3 regions of the Exiguobacterium sp. PvP048 genome follow, and region 3 is predicted to be linked to each of the others. Evidence: riboswitches for the same ligand, from Rfam matches in the RefSeq annotation. Region 3 holds a riboswitch; each other region holds the start of a gene.
What was found. A riboswitch is a leader RNA that binds a small molecule or an ion and turns the genes downstream of it on or off. The one in region 3 is predicted to bind lysine.
Positions count from the first base shown of each region.

Region 1: another riboswitch for lysine. It lies ahead of ABIC15_RS12340 (amino acid permease); the one in region 3 lies ahead of ABIC15_RS10765 (Na+/H+ antiporter NhaC family protein).
Region 2: another riboswitch for lysine. It lies ahead of ABIC15_RS10150 (aspartate kinase); the one in region 3 lies ahead of ABIC15_RS10765 (Na+/H+ antiporter NhaC family protein).

Region 1 is NZ_JBEPSU010000007.1:48,457-59,100, reverse strand. It holds gene msrA (peptide-methionine (S)-S-oxide reductase MsrA) at 1-837, opposite strand, end outside; gene ABIC15_RS12345 (hypothetical protein) at 907-1,089, opposite strand; gene ABIC15_RS12340 (amino acid permease) at 1,216-2,694, opposite strand; lysine riboswitch at 2,822-3,006, opposite strand; gene ABIC15_RS12335 (MarR family winged helix-turn-helix transcriptional regulator) at 3,181-3,630, shown strand; gene ABIC15_RS12330 (diguanylate cyclase) at 3,823-4,914, shown strand; gene ABIC15_RS12325 (TetR/AcrR family transcriptional regulator) at 4,965-5,573, opposite strand; gene ABIC15_RS12320 (HlyD family secretion protein) at 5,769-6,425, shown strand; gene ABIC15_RS12315 (DHA2 family efflux MFS transporter permease subunit) at 6,438-8,141, shown strand; gene ABIC15_RS12310 (hypothetical protein) at 8,264-8,800, shown strand; gene ABIC15_RS12305 (nitroreductase family protein) at 8,890-9,447, shown strand; gene ABIC15_RS12300 (CDP-glycerol glycerophosphotransferase family protein) at 9,649-10,644, opposite strand, start outside.
Region 2 is NZ_JBEPSU010000004.1:146,460-157,103, reverse strand. It holds gene ABIC15_RS10180 (LCP family protein) at 1-199, shown strand, start outside; gene phnF (phosphonate metabolism transcriptional regulator PhnF) at 315-1,049, opposite strand; gene ABIC15_RS10170 (alanyl-tRNA editing protein) at 1,178-2,329, shown strand; gene ABIC15_RS10165 (GNAT family N-acetyltransferase) at 2,326-2,754, shown strand; gene ABIC15_RS10160 (argininosuccinate synthase) at 2,876-4,081, shown strand; gene argH (argininosuccinate lyase) at 4,078-5,451, shown strand; lysine riboswitch at 5,519-5,697, shown strand; gene ABIC15_RS10150 (aspartate kinase) at 5,811-7,010, shown strand; gene ABIC15_RS10145 (aspartate-semialdehyde dehydrogenase) at 7,023-8,015, shown strand; gene dapA (4-hydroxy-tetrahydrodipicolinate synthase) at 8,036-8,917, shown strand; gene dapB (4-hydroxy-tetrahydrodipicolinate reductase) at 8,914-9,660, shown strand; gene dapD (2,3,4,5-tetrahydropyridine-2,6-dicarboxylate N-acetyltransferase) at 9,647-10,354, shown strand; gene ABIC15_RS10125 (branched-chain amino acid transaminase) at 10,380-10,644, shown strand, end outside.
Region 3 is NZ_JBEPSU010000005.1:89,562-100,205, reverse strand. It holds gene ABIC15_RS10805 (NAD(P)/FAD-dependent oxidoreductase) at 1-1,306, shown strand, start outside; gene ABIC15_RS10800 (DEAD/DEAH box helicase) at 1,332-2,777, opposite strand; gene rlmN (dual-specificity RNA methyltransferase RlmN) at 2,925-3,998, opposite strand; gene ABIC15_RS10790 (ABC transporter permease subunit) at 4,143-4,949, opposite strand; gene ABIC15_RS10785 (ABC transporter ATP-binding protein) at 4,946-5,827, opposite strand; gene ABIC15_RS10780 (methyltransferase) at 5,868-6,500, opposite strand; gene ABIC15_RS10775 (heme oxygenase) at 6,585-6,917, shown strand; gene ABIC15_RS10770 (uracil-DNA glycosylase family protein) at 7,066-7,806, shown strand; lysine riboswitch at 7,875-8,050, shown strand; gene ABIC15_RS10765 (Na+/H+ antiporter NhaC family protein) at 8,156-9,739, shown strand; gene htpG (molecular chaperone HtpG) at 9,817-10,644, opposite strand, start outside.

The DNA of each region.
Region 1 (10,644 bases), on a different contig from region 3:
CGGACCGTCATCAAAGATATGACCAAGATGACTGTCGGCATTCGCAGAACGGACTTCTGTCCGCGTCATGCCGTGACTCGTATCGAGTTCGACTTCCATCTTATCCTCTGAGATCGGCTTCGCGAAACTCGGCCATCCACAGTTCGAGTTAAACTTGTCTTTCGACGTAAAGAGCGGTGTCCCGTCGACGATATCAACGTAGAGACCCGGTCGCTCCTCATCCCAGTATTCATTGCGGAAAGCGGGCTCTGTCCCGTTCTCCTGCGTAACTTTATACTGGATCGGTGTCAGGCGTTGTTTCAACTCCTGCTCCTTGCCTTGATCTTTCCAGGCTTCTTTGACGAATTTGGCACGTCCCGATCCGACACTGTACATCTGATAACGGAACGGATTTTTTTTGTAATAATCCTGATGGTACTCCTCTGCCGGCCAGAACGGTTTGGCCGGACGGATATCGACTGCTACCGGTTTCGAGAAACGACCGGACGCATCAAGTGCCGCTTTCGAACGTTCTGCCGCCTGTTTTTGATCTTCATCGACATAAAAAATGGCCGGTTCGTACGATTGACCGCGGTCATTGAACTGTCCGCCGCCGTCCGTCGGATCAATTTGCCGCCAAAAAATTTCAAGCAACTCATCATATGTGATGACAGACGGATCATACGTGACCTCGACCGCTTCTAAATGTCCTGTCGTTTCAGAACAGACTTCTTTATAAGTCGGGTTTTCTGTATGACCACCTGTATAACCGGAAATGACTTGTTCGACACCATCATATTTATGGAATGGCTTGACCATGCACCAGAAACAGCCACCTGCGAATATTGCTTTTGCCATCTAGCTTCCCCTCCTCTGTATAGATCTATTTTAACGCGTTCCGTGCGGCTACCCTACTATCTTGCTCAGTCAATCTTCGGGATTCGCTTTTAAGCGGCGCATGACAAAATAAATCGCCGCAAATACTAAAATTAATCCACCGAACGAATACCACATGTTATTCATGCGGTACAGCATCTGATAGATTGCTAACGTCACAAGTAAAATCGCAATCGGGATGAATGCCCGTTTAAAGTGATACCAATAGTTCACTGAGGTCGCCTCCATTTTTCTTTTATCTTAATCGATTTCTCTCCGTTTGATACGTTTTCCAGATGATTTCTTTTTCAAAAGGCACAAAAAAAGTCGACTCCGCTTGAAACGGAATCGACTTTTCATTTACGGACGCGGATGCTCCGGGAATTCCATTTCTTCATAAGGAACGACCGATGTCCGGTTTTTAAATTTATGACCTAACCAAAAGGCAAGGAATAACGGGATGCCGACATAGGTTGCGGCAATTCCCACCCAGTCAATTTGATCCGCGAGGAACGCGGCGTAGTTTTGACCGACGATGACGAGGAAACAAAGTCCGAACGCAAAGAGCGGTCCAAACGGGAAAGCAGGTGCCACGTACGGCAAATCACTGAGCGAATGACCTTGCGCAAGGAATCCTTTGCGGAAACGGTAATGGCTGATCGCGATACCGAGCCATGCGATGAAACCGGTCATCCCTGATGCATTCAACAGCCACAGATATACTTGACCGCCGAACATCGATGTCAGGAAGCAAAGTGCTCCGATGGCACCGGTCGCAAGCAACGCATTGCGGGGAACACCATTTTTTGAGACTTGTGCGAACAATTTCGGTGCATCCCCTTGGCGTGCCAACGTATACAGCATCCGTGTCGACGCATACATTCCGGAGTTTCCTGCCGATAAGACAGACGTCAGGATAACAGCGTTCATCAATGCTGCCGAGAACGCAAGACCGGCTTTTTCAAAGACAAGTGTAAACGGACTGACCGCTACATCGGTAATGTCATTCGAAACGAGGTTCGGGCTTGTGTACGGAATCAACATTCCGATGACGAAAATCGCAAACACATAAAACAGAAGAATCCGCCAAAAGACTTGTTTCACGGCTTTTGGAACGTTTTTCTTCGGATCTTCCGACTCACCGGCTGCGATTCCGACAAGTTCTGTTCCCTGGAAACTGAAACCGGCAACCAGGATGATACCGATGACGGCCGGGATGCCTCCGACGAACGGCGCATCACCTAACGCAAAGTTTTTAAAGCCGACCGGTGCTTCAGATGTGAAGACACCGAAGATCATCGCGACACCGACAATCAGGAAGATGATGACAGTGACTACTTTGATCATCGCGAACCAATATTCCGCTTCCCCGAAACCTTTAACGGAGAAGTAATTTAAACCGATCATCAATAACAGGAACAAAGCACTGAAGTAAAATCCGGGAACATCCGGGAACCAGTAACTCATGACGATTTGCGCCGCAACGAGTTCTACAGCGATCGTGACCGCCCAGTTGTACCAGTAGTTCCAACCTAACGCAAAACCAAACGACGGGTCGACGAATTTCGCGCCGTAGGTCGAGAATGAACCGGCGACCGGCATATATGCTGCCATCTCACCAAGACTCGTCATCAGGAAGTACACCATGAGTCCGACAATGGCATAGGATAACAATGCACCGCCGGGACCGGCAGCAGCAACGGACGCACCGGAGGCAATGAATAAGCCGGTTCCGATCGCACCGCCAATCGCGATCATCGACATGTGGCGGGCTTGCAGACCGCGTTTTAGTCCTTCTTCGGTTGAATCGAGTTTTCTTTGGGGTTGTAAAGTATTCATCTCATTCGCTTCTCTCTTGTTAAGATTTTTTGAGAGGACACTTTTTGAAAAAACAAAAAGCGCCCTCACCTTCCAGAAGGAAGATGAGAACGCAACATAGTAAAAGGATGCGCCCCATTCTACCGTCGTGAAAGATAGCTCCCCACAAGTCATATCTGACCTGTGACAGTATTAGACCTGTTCGATCTAATCCCAATCGATCATCTTCAAAGCGATGATTGATTTCGGCAATTCTTCCTTTTCAATCACCTCATCTGCCGCTTGACGACATCCGTGACTGTACTTATAAGAACTGCAACCTCCATCCCACTGGTTGAGTGAGAACTAATTAAGTTAGTTATAATTTCGTTATTACATCGTCATGTTACACAAAACGTCTTTAAATTGTCAATTCTTTTTTTGAAATGTCGGCTATTCATGGTAAAAATCCGCAATTTTTAGTACACTAAATTATAGAAGTTAACCGAGAGAAAGGATGTTGCTTGAATGCCACAAGAACGTGATCAACTGACTTATCGATTAGAGGAACAAATGCGGATCATTCTCCGGACATTACGCCGTGAACTCAACCGACTGTTTGAAGGGACCGCGACACGAAGTGAATTTTTCATTTTACGCAGTCTGTCCGAAAATGGTCCCCAACGTCCGACTCTACTCGCAGAGCAGTTTGAGCTTGCGACAAGTCAGGTAACAGCTTTGACTGATCGTCTGTACAAAGCCGGATTCGTCACGCGGACGCGCTCGACGGATGACAGAAGATCGATTGTTTTAGCACTGACGGAAGAAGGAGAATCCGCTTTCCGCGAACTTGAAATCGTCCGCCGGAAATATCTCCAAGATCGTTTCGGCACCCTGACGGAAGAAGAGCTGAATGCGATGGTTCTCGTCTTCGATAAGATCCTCTTGACGATGGATGAAGAAGCGATTTCTTCCTAAAAAATTACTTTTGAAAAAATATTTATTTTTTCCGCCGACAAAGTTCACTTGACTGTGTACTTTGTCTTTTTTGTTGACTTCATCATCTTCCGCTAAACATTTTTCCATTTCTTGCCGTTATTAAAAGGGGTATATTAGAAGTAACTTATTGAAAATGCGTTTATGAGGAGTTGGGAGGATTTGTTGTCCATCATGAATAATTTCATCATCAATTTTTGTCTACTGTTTACAACGATTACTCTTTTGTTTCTGCCTTTTCGAAATCATCCGCGGATTACACCGAAAACGAACCTGAACGTTCGACTCGTGTTAGGAGGCATCGCCGGCCTGATTTCTGTCCTATTAATGCTCAACAGCATCCAGATTGATGTCGCCCGGATTGATTTACGGATTGTTCCTGTCGTCATCGCCATGATGTTCGGCGGTTTACCGAGCGCTCTCGTCACCGGTGCGATGATTATCGTGACACGTTTTATACTGACACCGGTCGAACAAATGGATGCCGCTGTCGTGTCAACAATCGTCATCGGAGTGTTAATCCTGACGATTGCCGTCGTCCGTCGCTATATCCGGTTGACCTTCTGGAACTTCGAACTGATGATCGGCATCGGTATCGTCTATTCGTTACCGGGCATCTATCTGCTGACGAACAGCTGGACGACCTTCATCGAGATTTCCCTGGCTTACATATTCTTTAACCTGATTGCCGGTTTCGTGACCTATCATCTGTTGACAGAGTTACGACGACACTTTGAAAATATCCAGTACCAGCAAAAACTGGCCATGACCGACGCCTTGACAGGGCTCGCCAACCGCCGCCGGCTTGATGACTCCCTGTCACTCGTCGGTTCAGCAGAAGAAGGCTACTCGCTGATCCTGATTGACATTGATTTCTTTAAGCACGTCAACGATACATATGGTCATGACGCCGGTGACGACGTCTTGCGGCAACTCGGGACGACGTTAGCCTCACTGGCACGACCGGATGATCTGGTCGGACGTTACGGCGGCGAAGAATTTTTAATCATTCTCCCGAACACCTCACTCGCCGATGCGAAGAGCATCGCGGAACTTGCCCGGACGACGGTTGCCCGAAATCTGTTTCCGACGACAGCCGTCCCTGATCTGCAGATTACGATTTCTCTCGGCATCGCGCACTCGAGCAGCTCGCATACGTCTCTTGAAGCCTTACAGCAGGCAGATAAAGCGCTGTATCATTCGAAGGACAGTGGACGCAACCGGAGCACGACCTATACCAAACAATTGCAACTCGAACAGGCCTGATTCCCGCCCTTTCCCGTCATCCGGTGAAAGGGCGGTTTTTTGACATCACTTTAAGTCGATTGTTCCGGAAAACCGATGCTCTTGACTGTTCCGAAAACAATCATCCGGCTGAGTTGATCTGCCATGTAGGCCGCCGAATAAGGACGACCGTTTCGTAACCAGGAAATCAGTAGCCCGAGCTGTCCGCCGATCACGTAATTCAACAATAAATCACGATCGACCAGTTGGGTTTCCGTTACCGTGTGCGCTTCGAACACCCGCTGATAATTTTCCTTTAACGTATCGAGAAAACGCGAGATGAACGTTTTGACCGGACCGTTCAGCAACATCGTCCGGTAAAATTGTTCATGTTGTTCAATATGGATGAACAGTCGTTCGAAGTAACGGCTGACCCGATCGAGCGACGGAGCAGCCGGTGCTCCGGTTCCCTGAATCCGGATTGCTTCCATCAGAAGCCGCATATGATCGTCTACAATCTGATTCATCAAATCATATTTATCCGTAAAGTGCGCATAGAAGGTCGATCGATTGACCGCCGCTCCGTCCGTTAACATCTTGACGGTAATCGTCGAAAAAGGATGACGGTCCAGCAAACGAAATAATTCTTTTGTAATACGGTCACGTGACCGCTTTGGTCGTGGATCTTGTCCTGAATTCATCTGCTAGAACCCCCTTTTTTTGATATTGTATCCGCTATCATTGACTTTTCCAACACTTTGTCGGAAATTGTCGGTTGTATGTTGATTCCTTCTCCATATAATTAACTATATTAACTACTCCTCCCCCAGAGGAGTATTTTTTATGTTACGACTGGGGAACTCAGAGTATACGGAAGAAAGGATGCATTTCATATCATGAACATGAAAAAAGTATTATTGATTAACATTTTGACACTGGTTGTTTTAATCGGTGGAGGCGCGATCGGCTACTACTATTACGATCAAGCGACAAGTTACGTGAAAACAGACAATGCCAAGATTGACGGAAAAATGATTACCATCGCAAGTCCGGGTGCCGGTAAACTGACGGACTGGACAGCCAAAACAGGTCAAACGCTCGACAGTGACGCGACACTCGGTCACGTCATGATGGCGCAAGCCGGTCAAAAACCAGTCAGTACAGTGATCTCTATGCCAACAAAAGCAACAGTCGTTCAGTCGATGGCGACAGAAAACGGCGTTGTCGGAGCAGGAACACCGCTCGCTTACGGTTTTAACTTAAATGAGCTTTGGGTAACAGCGAACGTCGAAGAAACCGACATTGATGAAGTCAAAGTCGGACAGACTGTCGATGTTTACGTGGACAGCTATCCGGACACGACGTTATCCGGTGAAGTCGAACAAATCGGTATGACAACAGCTGGAACATTTTCGATGATGCCGTCTTCAAACGGAACTGCCAACTACACGAAAGTTGCGCAAGTCATTCCGGTCAAAGTCTCACTGTCACAAGAAAAATCACTCGACATTCGACCTGGTATGAATGTGACCGTCCGCATTCATAAGGATTAAGGAGGGACGTCTATGTCTACGACCTTCCTCTTCGGATACATCGCTTTTATGGTTGTCACGATCATCGGTGTCAACCTGATTGCACGGCGTTCACGTCCGGCCCGTCTGGCGGGTGCTGCTGATGCCCCTGCTCCTCTCGATGAGGTGCAACTCAACAATCCGGACAGCGCTCCGATGCCTGCACCGCAAGTAAAAACGCAGGAGCGGGCGCCGCTCGTGACGGCAGATATCAGTATTCCAAAAGTCTTGACGGTACTCTTGATCGGGATGTTCATCGCGATTTTGAATCAGACATTGATCAATGTCGCGTTACCCGTCCTAATCAATGATTTTAACGTCTCGACTTCGACGGCACAATGGTTGACGACCGGGTTCATGCTCGTCAACGGCATCCTGATTCCCATCAGTGCCTTTTTGATGCGGAGTTATACGTTCCGCCAATTGTTCCTCGTTTCCATGACATTGTTCTTCTTCGGATCAATCATTTGTTCGATGGCGATGAACTTCCCCGTCATGATGATCGGCCGTGTCGTTCAGGCAGCCGGTGCCGGTATTTTAATGCCGCTCGGTTCAAATGTCTTCATGACTTTGTTCCCGCCTCATAAACGCGGCGCGGCGATGGGGATGCTCGGAATCGCGATGATTCTTGCTCCTGCAGTCGGTCCGACGATTACCGGCTATGTCATTCAGAATTATGATTGGCATGTCATGTTTTACGGAATGGCCTTTTTCGGTCTTTTGACACTCTTACTCGGTGTCGCCTGGTTTAAACTCGTTCAGCCTTTATCAAAACCGAAGTTTGACGCACTCGGTGTTGTTTTCAGTACGATCGGCTTCGGAAGCCTGTTGTACGGATTCAGTGAAGCCGGTAATGACGGTTGGGACAGCCCGCTCGTCATCAGCACGATTCTGATTGGTATTTTAGGGATCGCAGCGTTTGCGCTCCGCGAGCTTTCCATGGATGATCCGATGTTAAATATCCGGGTCTTGAAAGTACCGGAGTTTTCGTTCACTTTATTCATCAACATCATCGTCACGATGGCTTTGTTCGGCGGGATGCTCCTGCTTCCGATTTACTTGCAGAGTATTCGCGGTTTCTCACCGATTGATTCCGGTCTCTTGTTGTTACCCGGATCACTGATTATGGGAATCACGGGTCCGATCGCCGGTCGACTGTTTGACCGCTTCGGTATCCGGCCGCTCGCTATTTTCGGTTTGACGTTAATGACCTACGGTACGTGGGAACTGACACAACTCGATATGAATACCTCATATAATTCGATCATGGGTATCTATATGCTCCGGTCGTTCGGAATGGCTTTCATCATGATGCCAATCATGACAGCCGGAATGAATGCCTTGCCGATGAAAATGATTCCACACGGGAATGCAACACAAAATACGTTGCGTCAGGTCGCCGGTTCAATCGGAACAGCGATTCTCGTCACGGTCATGACACGTCAAACGACAGCTCACCTGGCAGATGACGCCAATCAGTTTACGACACTTGATCCGACCCTTTCACAGCATTTAAATGAGTTGGGACAACAGCTCGGCAGTTCGCAATCCGCTTCTGTCAGCTGGATGACGCAGTTGACGAAACAAGCGACGATCAGCGGAATCACGGATGCGTTTTGGGTTGCGACCGTCTTGTCTGCACTCGCCCTGATCTTGTCATTTTTCCTACACGGAAAAAAAGAACCGAATCTCGATTAAGGCTTTTCCTGAACCCGTTGGCGGCACATCGTCAACGGGTTTTTAGTTGTTTGCCTTTGCACTTCTTTCCTAAAATCGCTACACTAGGGTCATTGAGTTTCATATCTAAAAGGAGATGCTTTATGGTTGCCTTTCTGCAATTTTATGCGTTCATCTTTGCCTGCTGTTTCGCCTGGCAAGTCGGACGCCCTTCATCCTGGTCTCAAAAGGTCACACGTGCCTTTTTGATCAGTATCAACAGTCTATTCATCTTTTTCCGTGCGTCCGTCTCCATCTTCCTGTTGATCGGACCGTTACTGCTCGTTTCTTATGTCTTATTTCCACACTTATTATACTTCGCAGGACCTTTGTCCATCATCATCAGCATATTAGTGATCGGTCTGCTGGATCGTCTCGTCAGCTTCGTGATTTTGCCGATTATCCGGTCGTTTTTCCTGAAGAAAAACCGGATGATGCCGCAATTACTGGAAGCTGCCCTTTATACTTTCTCGATGGGCGTGCTTCTTTTTGTGAACTTAACGGTCGTGCCCGGGGTCCAGATTAATATCATGATAGCTGTATTCTTTGGCTTCACGCTCTATTTCGCACATTACTTGTTCGCCTTATTCCGAATTCGGCAACTCAAGAAAAAAATTGCTGCTTCACCCGACAAACGCTGATTCGAACCAGCGTTTTTTTAATTAACCGTTGACAATGATAATCGTTATCAATTATATTCTAAGAGTACTTACGTCAGGAGATGATCACCATGAACACCCGACAACTGATTTTAGAACGACGATCCGTCCGTGCTTACACCGATCAGCCGGTTCCAAATGAAATGATTGAAGAAATTCTCGAAGCCGCCATCTATGCTCCGACTCATAAATTGCGTGAACCTTGGCGATTTGTCCTCGTTAACGAAGAAAGCCAAGAGCGGTATGTCGACCAATTGATGACGCTGCTTGCCAAGCGGGGACAGCTGGATCAAAAAACAGACGAACAACGCCAGATGATGCGTCAAAAATTTGCAGATGTTCCTGTTTATTTGACCGTTTTATATGAAGTAAAAGGAACAGAGGATCAGCAGATGGAAGATCTGCTCGCGACTGCTGCCATGATTCAAAACGTTCAGCTTCTCGCGACTGAACTGGGTCTCGGCTGTTGCTGGAAAAGCGGAAAACATTGGTTCACGGAGGAATATGCCGAAATGATCGGCGCTTCCGAAAATGAACGTGTCGCAGGAATCATCCAATTCGGATGGCCCGCCTTAATTCCTCCGCTGAAAAAACGAACGGCAGCACGTGACAAGTTAACGCACTTCTAAACCGGTGCGCATTCTGCGGACTACCCCTGTCCGCGCCAATCAAGCCCCATCATAATAGTTAAAGCGTCCTTCTTTTCATTCCCTCCCCAAACGGAATCGTAAAAGACGGACGCTTTTTTTGATGTTTGATTCCGAACGACAAACAAAGGTGGCGGATTTAGTATCCACCACCTTTGTTTCGTTTCATCCGCTTCGATTAAATCAAACGGTCTTCCGTTCTTCTGGACGCATCGGTGCATCCGGGAGCGCTCCCGTCAATATATGATTGACGATCCGTTTTGTCGCCAGTCCGTCTTGATACGTAAAGAACCGTGCCGCGAAATCTTCAATCTGTTCCGGTTCGAACTGACCTGCCTTGATCCAGGAAATGACGTCATTGAATGACGAAACAATTGGTCCCGGTACAAAGGATTCGTATGGGAAGTAAAAATCACGTTCTTCCCTATACGCGTTCAAATCGTTCACGAGGAAGATGATTGGTTTTTTCAGTAAAGCAAATTCAAAAATAACGGAAGAATAATCGGTCACTAAAATATCCGCTACCTGCATCAAGTCATTGATATCCGGATAATCCGTCATATCAATGATTTGGTTTGAAAATTCTGCCGGTACGACCGGACGGTTCAAGACAAACGGATGCATCCGTAACAGCAGGATATGATCCGGTCCCAACTGTTCACGAAACTGCTGGAAATCCAGTTCCTGATCGTAATGCGCTGTCGTTTGTCCATTTCCTCGGAATGTCGGTGCCAGTAAAATCAGCTTTTTCGACCGCCACTCCGGATACCGGTCATAGAGTTTATGCTCAATCTGAACTTGCCGCTCCCGGTTCAGTAACTGATCGGTCCGCGGAACACCCAGCGGATGGATCCGGGTGGAATCCATCCCAAATGCTTCAGCAAACGGTCCAATGCAGGCTTCTCCGGAAACATACACTTTCGAATAGTTCCGGTGGATCGCCACCATCTTCAAGTAATCGTCATCCGGTGAATAGGACTTATCGAGGACGCTGTAGCCGAACTTCTTGAAGGCGCCGCAGGCATGCCACAACTGAATGACTTCCGTCCCCTTGCGCAACTTCGAGACATAGACCGGATAGTAATAGTCATCAATGATGAAGTACCGGGCCGTCGCCAGTTCGTATGTCGCCCGCATCATATGAAAGACGTATTTGATTTGTCCGATCAGATTTTGTGG
Region 2 (10,644 bases), on a different contig from region 3:
AGGTGAAGGATACATTGGAATCAGCGGGAAATGGGAGTACCATCTGGATCCGAATCAACTTGACCGGGTGAAAGCCAACCTGGCCAAGGCGATGCAAGGACAAGAAGTGTCACCGATGAAAGAAGAGACAGGGACACCGGGAGCCACGGACCCGACAACAACAGATGATTCGACGACAGTCGAGCAACCCGTTCAGTAACGCTAACGGGTGATGTTAAAAAGCACACGTTTCAGATACTTTCTTGAAAAGTATCCTGAAACATGTGCTTTTTTTCGGAAAGGAAGATGAGTTCTCCTCTGTATTCAAATCAGAATCAGCGTTGCCGTTCCATTTCGACCGTGAACGTATACCGGTCACCGCGATACGCGGAAATGACATACTCAAACGGTTGATCGGTGGCAAGGAAAGTCAGTTGTTCGACGGACAAAACAGGTGAACTGACCGACAGACCGAGGTGTTGTGCTTCTTCTTTTGTCGCGAGACGTGATTCGAAAGTCTGACTGGCGCGACCCAGGTTGAGTCCACTGGCTTCAGCAAAGGCATAAAGGGACGTAATGGCGACATCCTGGTTCAAACCCGGCAACAGCTGTTCTGGGATATAAACAGTTTCGAGCGCAAGCGGTTGTTCGTTTGCGATGCGTAACCGTTTTAATTCATAAATTTTGGCACCTTCACGAATCCCGAGTTTATTCGCAATCGTCATTTCAGCAGCAATCGTTTGATAAGACAGCAGTTCACTCGCCGGTTCCAAACCAAGATGTTCCATCTCTTCGGAAAAACTGGTTAATCCGGACAGTTGCATGACGATTTTTTTGTTGGCGACGAATGTGCCGCGTCCTTTTTGACGAATGAGATAACCAGCGTTAACAAGATTCGAGATGGCTTGACGGACAGTCATCCGGCTGATTTGATGGGCTTCGGCAAACTCGCGTTCCGAGGGGATCAAATCGCCGGGTTGTAACAGACCCTCCTCGATTTGTTGCTTCAAGGCAGCCTCGATTTGGTAGTAGATTGGAAGTGGTGAATTTTTATTAATATGCTGAATCACGGCATTTCGTCCCTTCGCGGTCGATAGTCTTTCATCTAGTGTACTAGGAAATGGAGATGTCGACAAACGATTGTAAGTGATTTGTGTCATAATAGAAGCAAATTCAGTGCTGAAAAGGTGGAATGAAGATGCGTTCAGAGCAAATTTATCCGGACGTCCGGACTTTCGAATCAATCGTGACAGGTACGAAGGAAGAACAAGGCTACTGGGTAAGATTAGAACAAAGTTACTTTTATCCGGAGAGCGGGGGGCAGCCTGCCGATCGGGGAACACTCAACGGGGTTTCCGTCCTCGATGTCCAGCTTCAAGAAGGGGATGTCTGGCACCTGCTCGACAGTCCGCTTCTTGAAAACGAAGTGCAAGGTGAGGTCGATGATGTAATTCGAACGGATCATGCGGCGCAACATACAGCACAACACGTTATTTCTGCCATTCTTCAAGACGAATTTCAAATCAAGACAGTCAGTTTCCGAACCGGCACAGAAGAATCGACGCTTGATCTCGATCTCGGTGACTGGGATGAGACGCTTCAAAGTCGTTTGGAGGAACGTTTACGGACGGTGATTCAAGCGAACCTCTTGATTACGGCAACGGAATATACAGAAGAAGAAGCATTGCAGTTACCGTTACGAAAAACACCACAAGTCACAGGAAAAATCCGGGTCGTTCAAATCGGTGAACTGGATTACAGTGCCTGTGGAGGAACGCATCTCGCCTCGACGTCGGAACTGGAACTGATTTTATTCACGGGACTTGAAAAGGTTCGCGGGAATATTCGTTTAGCGTACGTTGCAAAAGACCGAGCGTTTCGATTACTGACGACCGAACGGCGTGTCCTGACAGAAACTGCACGTGCAGTATCAGCTAAAAAAAATCAGGTCCATCTTGTTGTGGAAGACCTGAAACAGGAGCAAGTCCGTCTGAACCGTCAAATCGGACAGGCAGAAGATTTGCATGTCAAAACGGTCTTAAAACAGTTGCTCGCAACGGATGAACCGGTTCTCACCGTACGGCATGATCAAGAGGATGTCCGTTTTTCAGAAAAACTGTTGAAAGCCCTGGCTGAAACAGGACGGACAGGATTCGTCTGGAACGAAAACGCCAAAAAATTATTCATGTGCAGCGCTGGATCCATTCATCTCGGAAAATTTGCCAAAACCCATTTAAAGCAGTTTAATGGACGGGGCGGCGGAAGTGAAAACAATGCCCAAGCAGTATTCCAAACGTATGAAGAGGCACAAGCTTATGCAGAAGCATTAAAGGAGGAATTACATACATGACAGTGATTCAAGTAAAAACAACCGAACAAAAACAAGCGGTCCGAATGATCCGGGAACGGGTTTTCGTCGAGGAACAAGGCGTTCCGAGCCATTTGGAATATGATACGCATGATGAAACAGCGATTCACTTGCTTGTCCTCGATGAGATGAATCGTCCGGTTGCGACGGGGCGGACCCGTCCGTACGATGAGCAACGGATGAAGGTCGAACGCGTCGCGACCCTTGCGGCGACAAGAGGAAAAGGATACGGCGGCGAGCTGATGCAGGCGATGGAGCGGATTGCCCGCCGGGAAGGCCGGACGATTTTAACGCTCGGTGCCCAAGTACAGGCCATTCCGTTTTATCAAGGGCTTGGTTATGCGATTGTTTCCGATGAATTTGACGATGCGGGCATTCCGCACCGGACGATGGAGAAAAAAATTTAATGCTGATTTTTTTGAGAAATCCTGAAAAAAGGGTTTCTTTTTTTGAAAGTCTATGTATATATATAATTCATAGTGAATTTTTATACAGACAGATACAGTCGAATTCAAGGAGGAAATAAGAATGACAAAACAAAAATTGATTTTAGCGTATTCGGGTGGACTGGATACTTCAGTCGCCATCAAATGGTTAAGCAAGGACTATGACGTCGTCGCATTGTGCATGGATGTCGGCGAAGGAAAAGATTTGTCGGTCATCAAAGAAAAAGCGTTACTCGTCGGTGCGATCGAATCGATTGTTCTTGATGTCAAAGATGAATTCGCAAATGACTTTGTTTTGCCGGCCCTCCAATATGGTGCGCATTACGAAGGTGCGTATCCATTGATTTCCGCTTTATCTCGCCCGTTGATTGCTGAAAAACTGGTTGAAGTGGCACATGCCCACGGTGCCACAGCAGTCGCCCACGGATGTACCGGAAAAGGAAACGACCAAGTCCGGTTCGAAGTTTCGGTTGCTGCTCTTGATCCGTCGCTCGAAGTCATCGCACCGGTTCGCGAATGGAAATGGTCACGTGAAGAAGAAATCGCTTATGCAAAAGAAAACAACGTTCCGATTCCGATTAATCTCAACAGCCCGTATTCAATCGACATGAACTTATGGGGACGCAGTAACGAATGTGGTGTCCTTGAAAATCCATGGACAGAGCCGCCGCAAGATGCATACGCTTTGACGGTCGCACCGGAAGACGCACCGGATCAAGCGGAAGAAGTCATCATCGGTTTTGAAGCAGGTGTTCCGGTTTCGATCAACGGGACAGCGTATCCGCTGGCGAAGCTGATTACAGAACTGAATATCATTGCCGGTGCACACGGTGTTGGACGGATTGACCATGTCGAAAACCGTTTGGTCGGCATCAAGTCACGTGAAGTGTATGAGTGCCCGGGTGCGACAGTCTTACTCAAAGCCCACGCAGCACTTGAAACGATCACATTGACGAAAGACGTTGCCCACTTTAAACCGATTCTCAGCAAACAATATGCAGAAACGATTTACAACGGATTGTTCCATGCCCCGCTGACAAAAGGCCTCAAAGCGTTCTTGACGGCAACGCAACAGGACGTGACCGGTGAAGTCCGTGTCAAACTGTATAAAGGGAACGCAACCGTCACAGGACGTCAGTCAGCAGTTTCGCTCTACGATGAGAAACTCGCGACGTATACAAAAGAAGATGCCTTTGATCACGAAGCAGCGAAAGGATTCATCAAATTACACGGTCTTGCGATTTCGACACATGCCAGTGTCCATCGTCAGGAAGGCGTGAAAAAATGACGAAACTATGGGGCGGACGTTTTACGGAAAGTGCTTCCGCTCAAGCGGAGGCCTTCGGAGCATCGATTTCGTTTGATCAGAAATTAGCAGCCGTTGATTTACAGGGGAGTCTTGCGCACGCGCAGATGTTATATGAACAGGGAATTCTTGAAAAGACCGAGTGGGAACAAATCGAAGCCGGTCTTAAACAGTTGCAAACGACACTCGAGCAACACGTCTATACGACAGTGGATGAAGACATCCACATGAATCTCGAGCGGTTACTGACGGAACAGATTGGTCCGGTCGCCGGTAAACTGCATACAGCCCGCAGTCGAAATGACCAGGTCGCGACTGATCTCCACCTTTGGATGGAACAGCATGTTTTAGAACTCCTGTCGAGTCTTCGCAACCTGCAATCCGTCATTACGGAACAGGCGGAGCAACATGTGGAGACGGTCATGCCGGGTTATACCCATCTGCAACGGGCGCAACCGATCTCACTCGCGCATCATCTGCTCGCTTATTTTTGGATGTTTGAACGGGATGCCGATCGATTGACCGATAACCTGAAACGGATTCGGATGTCGCCGCTCGGTGCCGGGGCACTGGCGGGAACGACTTTCCCGATTGACCGCTTCAAGTCAGCCGAGTTACTTGGGTTTGAACAGGTCTATCCGAACAGTTTGGACGCGGTCTCAGACCGGGACTTCGTGATTGAATACCTTGGCATCGCGTCGACGGTCATGATGCATCTGTCACGCTTTTGCGAAGAAATCATCATCTGGGCGTCGCAAGAATTTTCGTTCATTGAGCTGTCCGATGCGTTTTCGACGGGATCAAGCATGATGCCGCAGAAAAAAAATCCAGATTTCGCGGAACTGATCCGCGGCAAAACAGGTCGTGTCTACGGAAATCTGATGGGTTTCCTGACGACAATGAAAGCATTACCACTCGCATACAATAAAGATATGCAGGAAGATAAGGAAGGTGTCTTTGACACCGCTGATACCGTGTTACAATCCGTTCAAATTTTTACAGGCATGATCGAATCGGCTACGTTTAAGACAGAAGCGCTCAAGAAGGCGACGATGCAAGACTTCTCGAATGCAACGGAACTGGCGGATTATCTGGTCACAAAAGGGATTCCGTTCCGGGAAGCACATGAAATCGTCGGGAAAGCCGTCTTACATTGTGTCCAAAGCGGCTGTTTCTTAAAAGATTTGACGCTGTCCACGTATCAGACGTTCCATCCGGTCATTGCAGAAGATGTCTATCCGTTGTTAGATCCGGTTCAGGCGGTCGCACGACGGGGAAGTTACGGCGGGACCGGTTTTACGGCCGTCCGGGATCAACTCGCATTAGCGAAGAAGCAACTTGAAAAATTATAAAATTCAAAAAAAGTTTGGCAAATCACTGGATTTAACAAAAAATGTTTGCTATAACTGTAACTAACAACCGACAGATAGAGGCGCGGATGACATCAGTAGCAACACTTATTCAAGGCAAGCATGCCAAGTGATGTGAAAGGGGAAATCCGCCGAAGTGAACAAGAAAATGCTTTTTCTTGATTGCTGGTACAACGGTTAAGATCCGTTGTACTGCCGAAACCCACGTTTCGGAGCGCTATCTTACGTAAAAGAACGTATGACGCTGTCATCGTTTGTCCGATCGTGATAACGACGGGCCGTAGGAACGCTCCTACCGGCCCGTCGTTTTTTTCTGTTTCGGGACAAAAGGAGATAGGATTGTGACAACTGTACTTAAATTTGGTGGTAGTTCGGTTGCGACTGTCGAACAGATTCAGTCAATTGCGAATTATTTGAAGAATCGGACGGGACAAGGGGAAAAATTAGTCGTCGTCGTGTCGGCAATGGGGAAAATGACCGATTCATTGATTGCTCAGGCGCAGGCGATAACGGACCGTCCGGAACGACGCGAACTGGACCGGCTGCTTGCAATCGGTGAAGAACAGACGATTTCATTACTCAGCATCGCCCTGAACTCACTCGGGATAAAAGCCTTGTCACAGACAGGGGCCCAGGCAGGCATCAGCACGATGGGACTGCACACGAAAAGTAAAATCAAACAGATTGACGGCGAATTGCTCCGGAAAAAACTGGAGACATACGACGTCATCATCGTCGCCGGTTTCCAGGGCGTCAATGAGCTCGGGGATGTCACGACACTCGGTCGCGGCGGATCGGATACGACAGCCGTCGCATTGGCCGCGGTTCTTGATAAACGATGTGAAATTTACACGGACGTCGACGGTGTTTACACAGCTGATCCACGGATTCATGCAACGGCACAACCGATTCCACACATTTCATACGATGAGATGATGGAAATGAGTGCACTCGGTTCAAAAGTCATGGAGATGCGCAGTGTCGAACTCGGTAAAAAATACGGCGTCCACATCTTCGTCGGAAAAACATTAGAATCGGAAAGAGGGACTTGGATCATGGAGGCAACGGAAACGATGGAACAAAAAGCGGTCACGAGCGTCAGTGTAACGAAAAACGTGTTGACGGTGTCAATCAAGCATGTACCGCAGACGAACTCGGCGGTCGCGGATATCTTTGAACTGTTATCAGGACGTCACGTCAACATCGATATGATCAGTCAGACGACGTTTGACAGTGACATCTTCCTTTCCTTCTCTTGTCCGCTGGATGAAGAAGAGTTTTTGGAAGAAGCACTGCAGGATATCATCAATCGTTTCCCGACGGTCAAAGTCGACCGTCATAACCAGCATGCCAAGTTATCCGTCGTCGGAATCGGGATGCGGGACGCAACCGGGGTCGCTTCGAAATTGTTTGCGACGTTCCGGGCGGAAAACATCACGTTTTATCAAGTCACGACATCAGAAATCAGCATCTCATATACGATTGCCCAGGCCGATATCGAACGGACTGTCGCAGCAATCGCTCAAGCATTCGACCTGTAAGGAGGAAATCATATGTATCATGTCGCAGTCATTGGCGCAACCGGCGCCGTTGGTCAAAAAATGTTACAAGTCCTGGCGGAACACGATTTTCCGGTCCGTCAGATTTCAGCTTATGCTTCAGCCCGTTCAGCCGGGAAAATCGTTCAGTTCAAAGGACAGGACGTCACGATTCAAGCGTTATCGGAAAACATCACGAAAGACGGGATTGATGTCGCACTGTTCGCAGCTGGCGGTACCATCAGTGAACAGTATGCCCCGTTGCTTGCTGCAGCAGGAACACTCGTCGTTGATAATTCCAGTGCGTTCCGGATGCAGGCAGATATTCCGCTTGTCGTACCGGAAGTAAATTCGCAGGCAATCGGACCGAACGATCGTTTGATCGCCAATCCGAACTGTTCAACGATTCAATCGGTCGTCGCCTTGGCACCGCTTCAACCATTTGGTTTGAAGCGCGTCAACTATACGACGTATCAGGCCGTATCCGGTTCCGGTCAAAAGGGAATCGAGGATTTAGCCCGCGGCAGTCGCGGCGAAGAACCGGTCAACTATCCACACCCGATTCATGATAATATTTTGCCGCATATCGATGTGTTCTTACCGGACGGTTATACAAAGGAAGAACAGAAAATGATTGACGAAACTCGGAAAATCTTTCGTTTGCCGGAGTTGCCCGTCAGCGCGACGTGTGTCCGTGTCCCGGTCACGAATTCACATTCCGTTGCCATCAATGTCACGTTTGAGCAGGAAACAAGTGTTGAAGCGATTCGTGCTGCTCTGGCCGAAGCACCTGGCGTCGTTTTAGTCGATGATGTCAGTCATAATCAATATCCGATGCCGCTTGATGCAAGCGGAACAGACGACGTCTATGTCGGACGAATTCGTCAGGATCAAAGTCTCGCCAATACGTTCCACATCTGGTGCGTCGCTGATAACATCCGTAAAGGGGCCGCTTCGAACGCCGTCCAAGTCGCGCGTCAAGCGCTTGAAAGTTCAATCCATTCGTAAGAAACGAGGAGGAATCCGATATGTTTAAAGGAGCAGGAACAGCACTCGCTACACCGTTTACCTCAACCGGTGAACTGGATTTAGCGGTATTCGAGCAACTGATCGAGCAACAACTCGCAGCAAACATTCAAGCATTGGTCGTCGGCGGGACGACCGGGGAAGGGTCGACGTTGACGAATGCAGAGTTTGAGACGTTACTTGAAACGGCAGTCCGTGTGACAGCCGGCCGTGTCCCGGTCATTGCCGGAACCGGAACAAACAACACGGCACAGACGATTGAGAAAACACAGACGGCAGCCCGGCTCGGTGCGGATGCAGCGATGCTGGTCACACCTTACTACAATAAGACATCACAAGCAGGACTCGTCGCCCACTTCACGGCGGTTGCGGATGCAGTCGATTTGCCAATCATGCTCTACAATGTTCCGTCACGGACAGGGGTCGCGATTTCCGTCGAAACAGCCGTCACACTTGCCAAACATCCGAACATCCAAGCGTTTAAAGAAGCAAGTGGAGACGTCAGTTTCATGGGGGAATTGATGACGGCCTTACCAGATGGCTTTGCAGTCTTCTGCGGTAACGATGATCAAATTCTTCCTTATATGGCATGGGGGGCACAAGGCGTGATTTCCGTCTTGTCGAATCCATATCCGGCGGAAACTCAAGCACTGGCAGAAGCGTTACTTGCGAATGACTATACGGCGGCGCGCCGGATTCAAAGTGATTTGATGCCTGTCATCTCGGCATTGTTCAGCGATGTCAACCCGATTCCGGTCAAAGCAGCACTCGAAGAAATCGGTCTGGCTGTCGGTGCACCGCGTCTGCCGCTTGTTCGCCAGTCGGAAGCCGGTCATAGCCATCTTCTTGAGACGATGCGGAGTTACAAAGGAGTGGTTGGATGAGACTCGCCATTCACGGATACGGGGCAACGGGACATTACGTGCATGAACTGGCACCGGATGCCGTCGTCGCCGTCATCGACAAAACAAAAACGGCGGAACAGGTACCGTCTTACGGTACGCTTGCCGAAATGCCGGAGTCAGTGGATGCAATCATTGATTTTTCACATCCGAGTCTCTTACCGGATTTGCTTGCTTACGGGATCAAAACGAAAACCCCGCTCGTCATTGCGACGACCGGTTTCTCGGAAGCAGAACTGCAGACGATTCGCGATGCTTCGACACAAATTCCGATTTTCCAATCGTATAACATGTCGTTTGGGATCGCGATGATGCAACAGCTGTTAAAAACACTCGTTCCGCTCGCCGGCGCATTCGATATCGAACTGCTGGAAAAACACCATAATCAAAAAGTCGATGCACCAAGCGGAACGGCGGAGCTGCTGTTGCGGACGATTCAAGATTTGCGGAACGTCACACCCGTCTACGAACGGGAATCAACACGCGAGAAGCGCGAAGCAAATGAAATCGGGATGCACTCGATGCGGGGCGGAACGATCTTCGGGGAACATGAAGTATTGTTCGCCGGTGTTGACGAATTGATTGAAATCAAGCATACGGCGTTGTCAAAAAAAGTCTTTGCTTCAGGTGCCATCAAGGCAGCAGAAGCACTCATCCAAAAATCAGCGGGACTCTATACACTGGAGACGCTTTACACACAGGAGGATTCACATGTTATTAACTGATGCTTTTGAAATTGCGAAATTTATTAAAGACGCTAAAAAACAAACACCGGTCAAACTGTACGTTAATGGGGACCTGGCAGGACTGACGATTGAAGGTGCAACAGCTTTCGGAACCGATCAATCTAAAATTTTCTTCGCGGATGCAGGACTTGCGTCAACTTTCTTAGAAGAGAATGCAGACCGGATCACGGAAGTTCACGTCGAGTATGACCGCCGGAACAGTGCCGTACCGATGCTTGATACGCGCCATTTAAACGCACGGATCGAACCGGGTTCATGGATTCGTGATCATGTCGTCATCGGTGACAATGCTGTCGTCATGATGGGAGCAATCATTAATATCGGTGCATCAATCGGAGATGGTACAATGATTGATATGAACGCCGTTGTCGGAGCACGTGGTACAATCGGCAAAAACGTTCATGTCGGCGCCGGCGCCGTGGTCGCAGGGGTTCTTGAACCGCCTTCAAAAACACCGGTCATCATTGAAGATGGTGTCTTAATCGGAGCGAATGCCGTCATTCTTGAAGGTGTCCGCGTCGGAAAAGATGCCGTCGTCGCAGCAGGCAGTGTCGTCACAGAAGACGTTCCTGCAGGCAGCGTAGTGGCTGGTACGCCAGCACGCGTCATCAAACAGAAAGACGAAAAAACAGCAGAGAAGACGCAATTGGTGGATGATTTACGTTCACTCTGATTGACGTCGAAGAGGAGGAAAACACATGGCAGTGGATACACAGTATGGAGAAGCAATTTGGTTAGACGGAGTTTTTCATGATCCAAAAGAGGCAAATACGAGCGTCATGTCCCATGCGATTCATTACGGAAGCGGATTCTTCGAAGGTATCCGTGCGTATGCGACACCGGATGGTCCGGCGATTTTCCAATTGACGGAACACATTGAACGTCTGTTCCGCAGTTGCGCGTTCTATCACGTGACGATTCCTTATACAGTGGAAGAACTTGTCCAAGCGACAATTGATCTGG
Region 3 (10,644 bases):
GATTATCGGTGCCGGTGTCGCCGGAATCTTTCTGGCACACGAACTGATGGCACAAGGTCAGACGGTCCTGTTGATTGACGCCGGAAAGTCGCTTGAACAACGGACAACAAAGGAAGCCTATCTCGGCTTTGGCGGGCTCGGAAAATCGGAAGGAAAATACAACTATTCTGCCGGATTCGGTGGTGAACTCGCTGAGAAGCTGGGAACAGAGACGACGCTTCGTCTGATGCAACAAGTGGACGATGTCCTTTGCCGTTACGGCGCGGACGAGGTTGATACCTATTCAACCTCCAATCCAGAGCTCGCAGCCCGGGCGCGCGCTGCCGGTCTTGATACGATCGAAACGACGGTCCGTCATCTGGGCACCGGATTATCAGAACGTATCTTACAGCGCTTCGAAGCCGCTCTTCAGAAAGAGGTCACCTTTCGTTACGAGACGCTCATTGAACGGATTGAAAAACAGCCACACGGATTTCAGCTGACAACGGCCCGCGAAACATTTTTAAGTCAGCGCGTCGTCTTCGCAACTGGACGTTCCGGTACGGACTGGATGCAGACACAACTGCGAATGCTTGGACTCACTCAAGACAAAACCTGCCTTGATCTCGGGATCCGGATTGAGCTGAAGGAAACCGCCTTTCGAACGTTGTTACAGGACACGTTTGAAACGAAGCTCGCCTATGCCTCAACCGCCGGAACGGCAGTCACGTACTGTATGAATCCGAAAGGACGAATCATCCGCAAGCATCAGGAAGGTCTTGTGATGCCGGACGGTCAGAATTTCCGGGAACAGGCGTCCGGAACGACCAACTTGAACTTTACGCTGTTTTTACCCCGTTATTTTGCAACACTTGCAGAAGCGAATCATTATGCTGCTTCCGTCATCGGACGGATTAATCAGGGAACAGACCGGATTGTCGTGCAACGACTGGGGGATTTGCGTGCTGCCCGTCCGACTTCCTCGGCTGATCTTGCTGAAAATGAAGTCAGACCGACTTTGGAAGCGACTGCCGGCCACCTGATGGAGGAAGTACCGGAAACCGATATTACCGTTCTGTTGGAATTCCTCAATCGGCTCGAGCTCCTTCTCGAAACACCGCTTTCTCCCGATACGCTGCTGTACGGGATGGATGGAAAATTTTACGCTCCGGTGCTGTCGACGTCCCGAGTCTTCGAAACAGATATCAATGGGCTCTATGCCATCGGCGATTGCTCCGGCGTGACCCACTCATTGTCGCAAGCAGCTGCGAGCGGACTTTATCTCGGACAACACCTGACACAAAAAACAGCCGTCTTAAGAGAATAAGATCTCTTAAGACGGCTGCTTGCGCTTATTTTTTAAATGCTTCGTATACTTTTAATTGTTTCCCTTTGACTTTCGTCGTCTTCATCGCCCGCAGGACGAGCGGACCTTTTCCGTTCAGGATTTCCACGTACGTGACCGTATCCTGAATCGTGATGATTCCGATATCTTGCGCGGTCATACCTTCGATTTTCGCAATCGTTCCGACGAAATCAACGGCACGCAGTTTCTTTTTCTTCCCGCCGTTAAAGTACAGTTTCATGATATCGGCGTTGAGCTGCTCCGTTTTTGAAGCCCGGACATCAGCTGTCGTGATTTTTTCTTCAAATGCATCGGCTGTCCGGATCAGTTCCCGTTCAGTCGGTGCTTGGCGTCTTTCGATCGCCTCACCGCGGTACTGTTCGACTTCACGGAGACGACGCATATCCGACTCCGTCACCAAACTGATAGCTTTTCCGAGTGCTCCGGCACGTCCTGTCCGACCTGTCCGGTGGACGTAACTTTCTTTTTCAACCGGCATATCGTATTGGATGACGTGTGTGATGTTTTCAATATCAATCCCGCGGGCTGCGACGTCCGTCGCGACGAGATAACGGAACTCACCGGCCCGGAAGGCTTTCATGACGGCGAGACGCTCGTCCTGTTCCATTCCACCGTGAATTTTTTCAACCGGATAATCCATCGATGCCAGTCCTTGGGCGACGAAATCAACATGTTCTTTTGTCCGGCAGAAAATCATGCACCGGTCCGGGTTTTCAACGACAGTAACGTCTTTGAGGACAGCAAACTTCGTTTTATCCGTGACCTTGATATAGCTGTGTTCGATTTCTGCGATTTCCGTTGCCTTCGTCGTGATTTCAACTTGTTTCGGTGACTGCATGTAACGGTCGCTCAACTGATGAATATCTTGCGGGAACGTCGCTGAGAACAGCATCGTCGTCCGTTGTTTCGGCAATTGTTTTAAAATCATATCCACTTGATCGAGGAAGCCCATGTTCAGCATTTCGTCCGCCTCGTCAAGGACCAGATATTTCACTTTTTCAAGCGATAACGTGCCCCGCTCCAAGTGATCGAGCACTCGTCCCGGAGTTCCGACGACGATGTGTGTCTTCTGTTTCAGTTCTGCGATCTGTCCGCGGAACGGTTGTTTCCCGAAGACAGCTGTTGCTTTAATCCGTTTATAACGGCCGATGTTCATGACATCTTCCGTGACTTGCAGGGCCAGCTCACGCGTTGGTGTTAAAATTAACGCCTGGGGTTTGTTTTCTTCCCACTCGACGAGTTCGCAAAGGGGGATCCCGAATGATGCTGTCTTTCCGCTGCCGGTCCGTGATTTAACGATGATGTCTTTTTCCGACAAGGCGACCGGAATGACGGCTTGCTGGACATCGGTCGGTGTATGATAACCGAGCTGTTCGATTGCTTCTAGAATCGGTGTACTGAGTTGAAAATCAGTGAATGGTTTTTTGGACATAAGAATACCTCATTTATTTTTATAGTTTTATTTTTATAGTTTATGTGTTGGTTCGATGAATGGATCAGACGTGACCTCTCATTATGCGCTACTTTCAGCAGGACGTCAAAAGAGCTTCCCGTCAGAGTGACAGGAAGCTCCACTTGCTTATTTTGCTGCGACTGTATCTTTTTTGATTTGTTTACTGCGGAGCTGACCACATGCAGCATCGATATCCGTACCGTGCTCAAGACGGACACCACAGTTCAGACCGTTCTTTTTCAATGTGTCGTAGAACGTTGAAATGTCTTCCGACGTACTGCGTTGGTATTGACCGTGCTCGTCGACCGGGTTGTACGGAATCAAGTTGACGTACGTCAAATGACGTTTGTCTTCGAACAATTTCGCAAGCTCGATCGCTTGGGCTTTTTGGTCGTTGACGCCACGCAAGAGAATGTACTCGATCGTGATTTTCCGGTTCGTCGTCTTGACGTAGTAATCGATGGCAGGCATCAATTTCTCGAGCGGAATCGCACGGTTGATTTTCATGATTTGTGTCCGGAGTTCGTTGTTTGGCGCGTGTAATGAAATCGCCAAGTTAACTTGGAGTTTTAAATCTGCGAATTTGTAGATTTTGTCTGCGAGTCCACTTGTCGATACCGTGATGTGACGCGCACCGATTGCAAGACCGTTATGATCCTTGATGACGTTCAGGAAATCGACCATGTTGTCGAAGTTATCAAACGGCTCACCGATACCCATGACGACGACGTGGCTGACACGCTCTTCTTTACCGACAGCATCGAGGTGATGCTGAACGTTCATGATTTGCTCGACGATTTCTCCAGCAGAGAGATCACGGCTCTTCTTAATCAAGCCACTTGCGCAGAAGCTACAGCCGATGTTACATCCGACTTGCGTCGTGACACAGACAGACAGACCGTACTTATGACGCATCAGAACCGTTTCGATCAGGCTGCCGTCATATAATTTGAAGAGGAACTTGATCGTTCCGTCTGCTGATTCTTGTTTAACGGCTTGCGTCATTGAATCAATCGCAAAACTCTGATCTAACAACTCAAGGCAATCCTTGTTGACATTCGTCATTTCTGCGAAAGTAGTGACACGTTTACGATACAACCAATCCCAGACTTGTTTTGCTCGGAACGGTTTGTGACCTTGATGCGATAACCATTCAGTCATCTGCTCAAGTGTTAATCCATAAATGGATGGTTTATTCATTAGTGAGACCTCATTTCTTTTTCCAGAACTATAACATTCCTTTATCTTAGTAAAAATCAGCCGCTTACGCAACGTTCAAATCCTAAATGTTCACTTTCTGTAAATTTTCATGTCCACTTTGGCTTGTTTTTTGGTCTAGTCGTGTCAAATCGACAAACTGCGCTTACGGAAACTGACAAAGGCACCGAGATGGAATAACAAACTGATACTCGCCAGCAGCAGGAGATGCAAAAAGAAGTGGTGGGTTCCTTCCAATAGTTGTTGGGTGTTGAACAAACTGAAAATCGATCCGTAACGCATCCATTCCGTTTTTTCGCTGAGACCGGAGCCGATCGTCAGGACGATTGACAGCACAAGCACACCGCCGGCAATCGAAAAGGCGCGTCGTTCATCATCAAATAGCGTCGCAATGCATAAGGTAAATCCACCGATCGCATACAGCAAGAACAGCGCGTTTACTTGAAAGCGGACGAGCGTCATCCCGTCAATCGAAACTCCGGAAACAAACCAGTCGGCCATCAATAAAACGAAGGTATTACATACTACCAGGCATGTACTGGCAAGAAACATGACAATCATCGCCGATGCTGTATATTGATGACGCGTAATCGGAGCTGCCAAGTATAAAATCAGTTCACCGTTATCAATCGGCCGTGCCAGTAAACGCGTAGCAAGTGACAATAAAAATAAAGACGCGATGATTTGAAAAATCAGCCCATAATAATTGCCGCCCAGTAAATCAAGCACATTATCAAAACCGGTGATCTTATCGTACTGGAAAGCTTTCAAGACTTCCGGCGGCAGTGCCTGCAGTTTCGCTTCGAGTAACCCCGTCTTCATCATCGACGGATAAAGTGCCGCAAGCATCAAGAGATACAGACTTGTCCCGACCGCATAAGCTGTGATCGGTTTGCCGTTATGCTTGAGCAAAGACCAAACGATCGTCATCATGATGGTTCCTCCTCACTATAATAATGTAAGAAGACGTGTTCCAAATCATCTGCTGAAGTTTGAATCGCCCGGACATCGTATTCGGTCAACAGACGAATGATTTGATTTAATGTCCGTTCGTTGCTCGTAAAAAAGGAAACATGATTCTGAAACCGTTGACTTCCGATCTGAAGCGCAAACTGTTCAGCTTGTGCTTCGAGCCCAAATTCAATCGTGTACTGTTTTCGGCTCGACCGGACCAATTCATGAATGTCTGCTTCGATGATGATCCGTCCTTCTTTAATCAGCGCTGCCCGGTCACACGATTTTTCCATCTCCGGAAAATGGTGTGAACTCATTAAAATCGCTTTTCCGCGCTGCCGTTCCTTGTCGACCAGACTTAAAAAGCGTTCCTGCATCAACGGATCAAGTCCGCTCGTCGGTTCATCGAGCAGATAAACGGGAGCATCCTTCATGAAACAGCCGACCAATGCCAATTTTTGCTTCATCCCTTTCGACATCTTCCGGATTTTCGTTTTCGTTTCAAAAGGAAACTGCTCGAGTAACTCCGACTGACGTTCCGGTTTGCTTTGATGGAGTTGTTGCATCAAATGCAGGACCTGTTCGCCTGTAAAATCACCCGGCAAATTAATCTCCCCCGGTAAATAGCCGACAATTCGTTTTACATCCTGTGATTGGTTCCAACAGTCATATCCACCGATGGTCGCATGACCGGAATCTGCTTGAATCAGGCCCATCAATTGACGGATTGCCGTTGATTTCCCGGCTCCGTTCGGTCCGATAAAACCAAACACCATACCCGGTTCGACCGTGAAACTGACATCAAATAAACCTCGTTTCGGCGCAAATTCTTTCGTCACGTGCTGTAAATGAATCATCCGAATCGCCTCACTTTTTGGGGTGCTTGCCGTTAGTACCTTATACCCGTTTTGGTACTTCTTGGGACAGATTCACCCGATAAATCACGAATCGTTCGTCATGATTTTTTTCAAAAAGTTCTTTCAGACGGACTTCTTCCACCTGTTCAAAAATCGTTTGATTCTCTAAATAATATCGGTATTCGTCTGCCGGGTAATAGAGAATCAAATCCACCGGACGCGGATGCCGTTCAACGGATGCTAAGATTTGATCAACGACCTTCATAAAGATCTGGACGGAAAACGGATTAAAAAAGTAACATTTCGTGACATCATCTGGAATCGGATAGGCTTCCGCATACGTATGTTCAAAACGGATACTTCCCCGCCGTCTCTTCATCTTTTTCATGTAGGTGACTTGATTCATAAGGGCATCTTCATAAAATTGTCCGTTCATCTCAACACCGATGACGGAACAATCAAACCGGTCATGCAGATAAAAGTTCAACCGGCCTTTTCCGCATCCAAAATCAATTACCGTATCCGTATAATCGAATGGATAGACAGCACACAATTCCTCTAGCGCCGCATAAGGTGTCGGTTCATACCGGTTGTAATGGCTGAACGCATTGTAAAGGTGCTGAATATCAATCGTCTCGATGCGTAACCGTTCTTCGTACTCTTTTTCATTCATATTTGATTCCTTCTTTCAAGCATTGTTGGTTTCATCGTACTATACTATGGATGTACGCATTTCATTCTAAAGGGGGACTATCCAATGATCGTCGTTACGAATCGGATTAAAGTCAAAAAAGGAATGGCAGCAGCACTCGCACCACGTTTCACTCGTCCAAGTGGTCTTGATACGATGGAGGGGTTTGTCCGTGTCGAGGTTCTCTTGACGCAAGGACTCGACGAACATGATGAAATGAACGTCAACATGTACTGGGAAGACATGAAGCATTTTGAAGCTTGGCGCAACAGCGATGACTTTAAAGCTTCTCACAAACGTCCGGAACAAAAAGACGGTAAACAAGAGGAATCACCGATGCTCGGCAGTGAAATCATCACGTATGAAGTAGCTTCTGTCAAAGAACGCACTTCTTCATAACTCATTTTAGAACAGCCTTGCCTCCAATTTGGTCGCAAGGTTTTTTTAAACCTTAAGAGACCCCTTACTATATTGATATGGGTTGAAATTGTATATAATACCATTATTTGTTATCATAGGTCCAATACAGAAAGAGAGAGGACTTATCATGCTGAATTCATTATCGATTTTTGAACAGGCCATCCGGGTCTTACCGATTGATCGATCCTTGACGCGCCAGGACTTGTTCATAGACGGTTTCCTATTACAACAGGAGCAGGAATTATCCGTTTACTATTCACCGATCGGAGAATATATCAATCGCTCTGCCAAAATAGTCTTCATTGGTATCACACCAGGATTTGAACAGATGCGGCTTGCTTATGAAGAAGCGGCTGATGCCTTCCACCATGGTGCCACAATCGAAGAAACATCAAAACTCGTCAAATACAGTGCCAGTTTCGCCGGTCCCATGCGGCGTAATTTGACAGCGATGTTAGATGAACTTGAACTACATCGTCTGCTGAATATTGCTTCAACCGCCACGTTATTTCATACAAATCAGGAACTGTTACACACGACTTCGATTTTGAGACATCCCGTTTTTTACCGTGATAAAAATTATACGGGACATCAACCGAAGATTGACCGGACACCGCTTTTACAACATTATGCCTATGAGCACTTTGCGGCGGAATTAAATCAGTTACCCCACCCCGTCATTCTCGTACCGTTTGGACGCGTCGTCGAATCGACGGTCCGGACATTGCTTCATCAGGGACGGATCAAAAAACATACCGTGTTGTTCGGTTTCCCCCATCCTTCCGGTGCCAACGGACATCGGAAGCGACAGTTTGAAGAAAATAAAGATTATCTGATGAAGCAATTGAATTCTTACTTCAATACTTAACCAACATCCTTAATTTTTTTGGGGGAATACGATAAAATTTTGATATGAAAAGAATATGACTATTCTATCGATGAGGTAGAGGCGCGGTGTTAATGAGTATTTGGTCTGAGGATGACAACAAAGACGATCAAAGAAAGGTGAGACTGCCGAAGTATCGTCACGTGTCAGACATGACGATGCTGGTCGAACCGGGAAAGACCCGTTCGATTGCCATACGCGTATTGTATGGAGCACTCCAATTCGGCTAAGAAAGACGCATCCAGCAAGGGTGTCGGCTTTGTTGCCGGTGCCCTTGCTTTTTTCTGTGCAACGGGTCTCATCTTCTAAAAAAGGAGGAGAAACCACAACTATGGTCAATTATTCAGATTCTATCGTCGCACTCGTACCAGCGCTTGTCGCGATCGTTTTAGCGATCGTTACACGCAAAGTCGTCATCTCACTTGGTGTCGGGATTTTAATCGGCGCCTTACTGCTTCATCGCTTCAATCCAATTGATACCGCGGTTTATCTCGGAAAAAACATCTTCAGCCTGTTTTGGGCAGACGGTGCGTTAAATGAATGGAATGTCTTATTACTTGTTTTCTTACTATTACTCGGTGTCTTGTCGACGCTGATTCAAACGTCCGGAGGTGCTCATGCTTTCGGAGAATGGGCGACGACACACGTCAAAACGGCGCGTGGCGCAAGGCTCGCTGCTTTCGGGTTAGGGATTTTGATCTTCATCGATGATTACTTCAACAGTCTTGCTGTCGGAAACGTCAGTCGTCCGTTAACGGACCGTCGTGGCGTCTCACGTGCGAAGCTGGCGTATATCATCGACTCGACCGCTGCACCGGTCTGTGTCATCAGTCCGTTGTCAAGTTGGGGTGCCTTCATCATCTCAATCATTGCCGGTATTTTAACGACGCATTCGATTACGGATTACTCGGCGTTCAGTGCCTTCATGATGATTGTGCCATTGAACTTTTATGCTATCTTTGCTTTGTTACTGACGCTCTACATTGCCTATACGGGAATTGCTGTCGGACCGATGCGGACGCACGAGTTGCGGGCTTTACAAGGCGAATTGTTTGATTCCAACAAAGGGACACCGATGGGAATGGCGGAAGAAGTCAAGGAGCACGATGGCGGGAAAGTCCGCGACCTGGTTGTTCCGATTATCGTCCTAGTCATCGCGACTGTCACAGCACTCCTTTGGACAGGTGCTCAGGCACTTGCGGCTGACGACCGTCCCTTTACATTGATTGGCGCTTTTGAAGCGACGGACGTGACACGTTCTCTTGTTTCCGGTGTCGTCATCAGTTTAATCGTTGCGTTCCTGATGCTGATCGGTCGAAAAATTCCGGCACGCGATTACCGTATCAGCATCTGGGCAGGGCTAAAATCGATGTGGCCCGCTGTCGTCATTCTGTTATTTGCCTGGACGATCATCGCAGTTATCGGCGATATGAAAACCGGGGATTATTTAGCCAGTTTCGTCAGCAAATCGATTCCTGCTTCTTATCTGCCGTTCTTATTATTCTTGATTGCCAGCATCATGGCGTTCTCAACCGGAACGAGTTGGGGAACGTTCGGCATCATGTTACCGATTGGAGCCGATCTGATCATGGCAGTCGATCCAAGTCTGTTGTTGCCGACACTCGCTGCCGTCCTCGCCGGATCTGTCTTCGGCGATCACTGTTCACCGATTTCCGATACGACGATCCTCAGTTCGACCGGTGCCGGTTCACACCATATTGATCACGTGACGACCCAGTTGCCGTATGCCTTGATTGGCGCCGTCGTATCTGCTGTCGGATATCTCGTACTCGGTGTCACCGGTTCGTCTGTATTCGGCTTCATCGGTGCGCTGGTCGCTTTCGTGATTTTCGTTGTGATGTTAAACATCTTGTCACGACGCGGTGAAGTGCCGTCGCAACTTCGCTCGGAATAAGTCAGATGTTTTAAACCGTTACGATATGCTAAAAGCCGGTCCCGATGATTGTATCGGGACCGGCTTTTTTTGTTAAATCAGACCATCAAGGCGCAGACTTCGTTGGCAAAGGCAACCGGATCTTCAATCGGTAATCCTTCCATCAACAACGCCTGTTGATACATCAGCTTCGTGTACCGTTCAAATTTCGGACGGTCTTCCGCATACGCTGTCTCAATCGCCCGGAAGACACCATGCGACGTGTTCAACTCCAGGATTTTGACCGCTGCGACATCCTGATTATTCGGCATCGCCTTCAGGATTTTTTCCATTTCGATCGATACCGCCCCATCCGTCGCAAAGCAGACCGGATGCGACTTTAAGCGGGTCGAGGCTTTGACTTCTTTAACATGCCCCGCGAGTACTTCCTGCATCGCTTTAAACATCTCGGCTTGTGTCTCTGTCGTTTCTGCCTGCTCTGTCTGTTCGATTCCGAGATCACTGCTCGTGACGGACTTAAATTCTTTTCCGTCATAGTTGAGGAGCATTTGAATCGCAAACTCATCGATTTCTTCCGTGAAGTACAGGATATCAAATCCTTTGTCTTTGACAAGCTCGGATTGCGGCAGTTTATCCAACCGGTCCGTGCTTTCGCCCGATGCGTAATAGATATACTTCTGTTCTTCCGGCATCGCGGCGACGTATTCAGCGAGCGTCACCAGCTTTTTCTCCTTCGCTGAATGGAACAGAACAAGATCTTTCACCGTATCTTTTTGCATGCCGTAGTCGTTGTAGATACCAAACTTCAGCTGACGACCGAACGCTTGATAAAACGTCTCGTATTTTTCACGGTCATCACGCAGCAACGCTTCGAGTTGTGTCTTGATTTTGCTTTGGATGTTCTTCGCAATCAATTTCAACTGCCG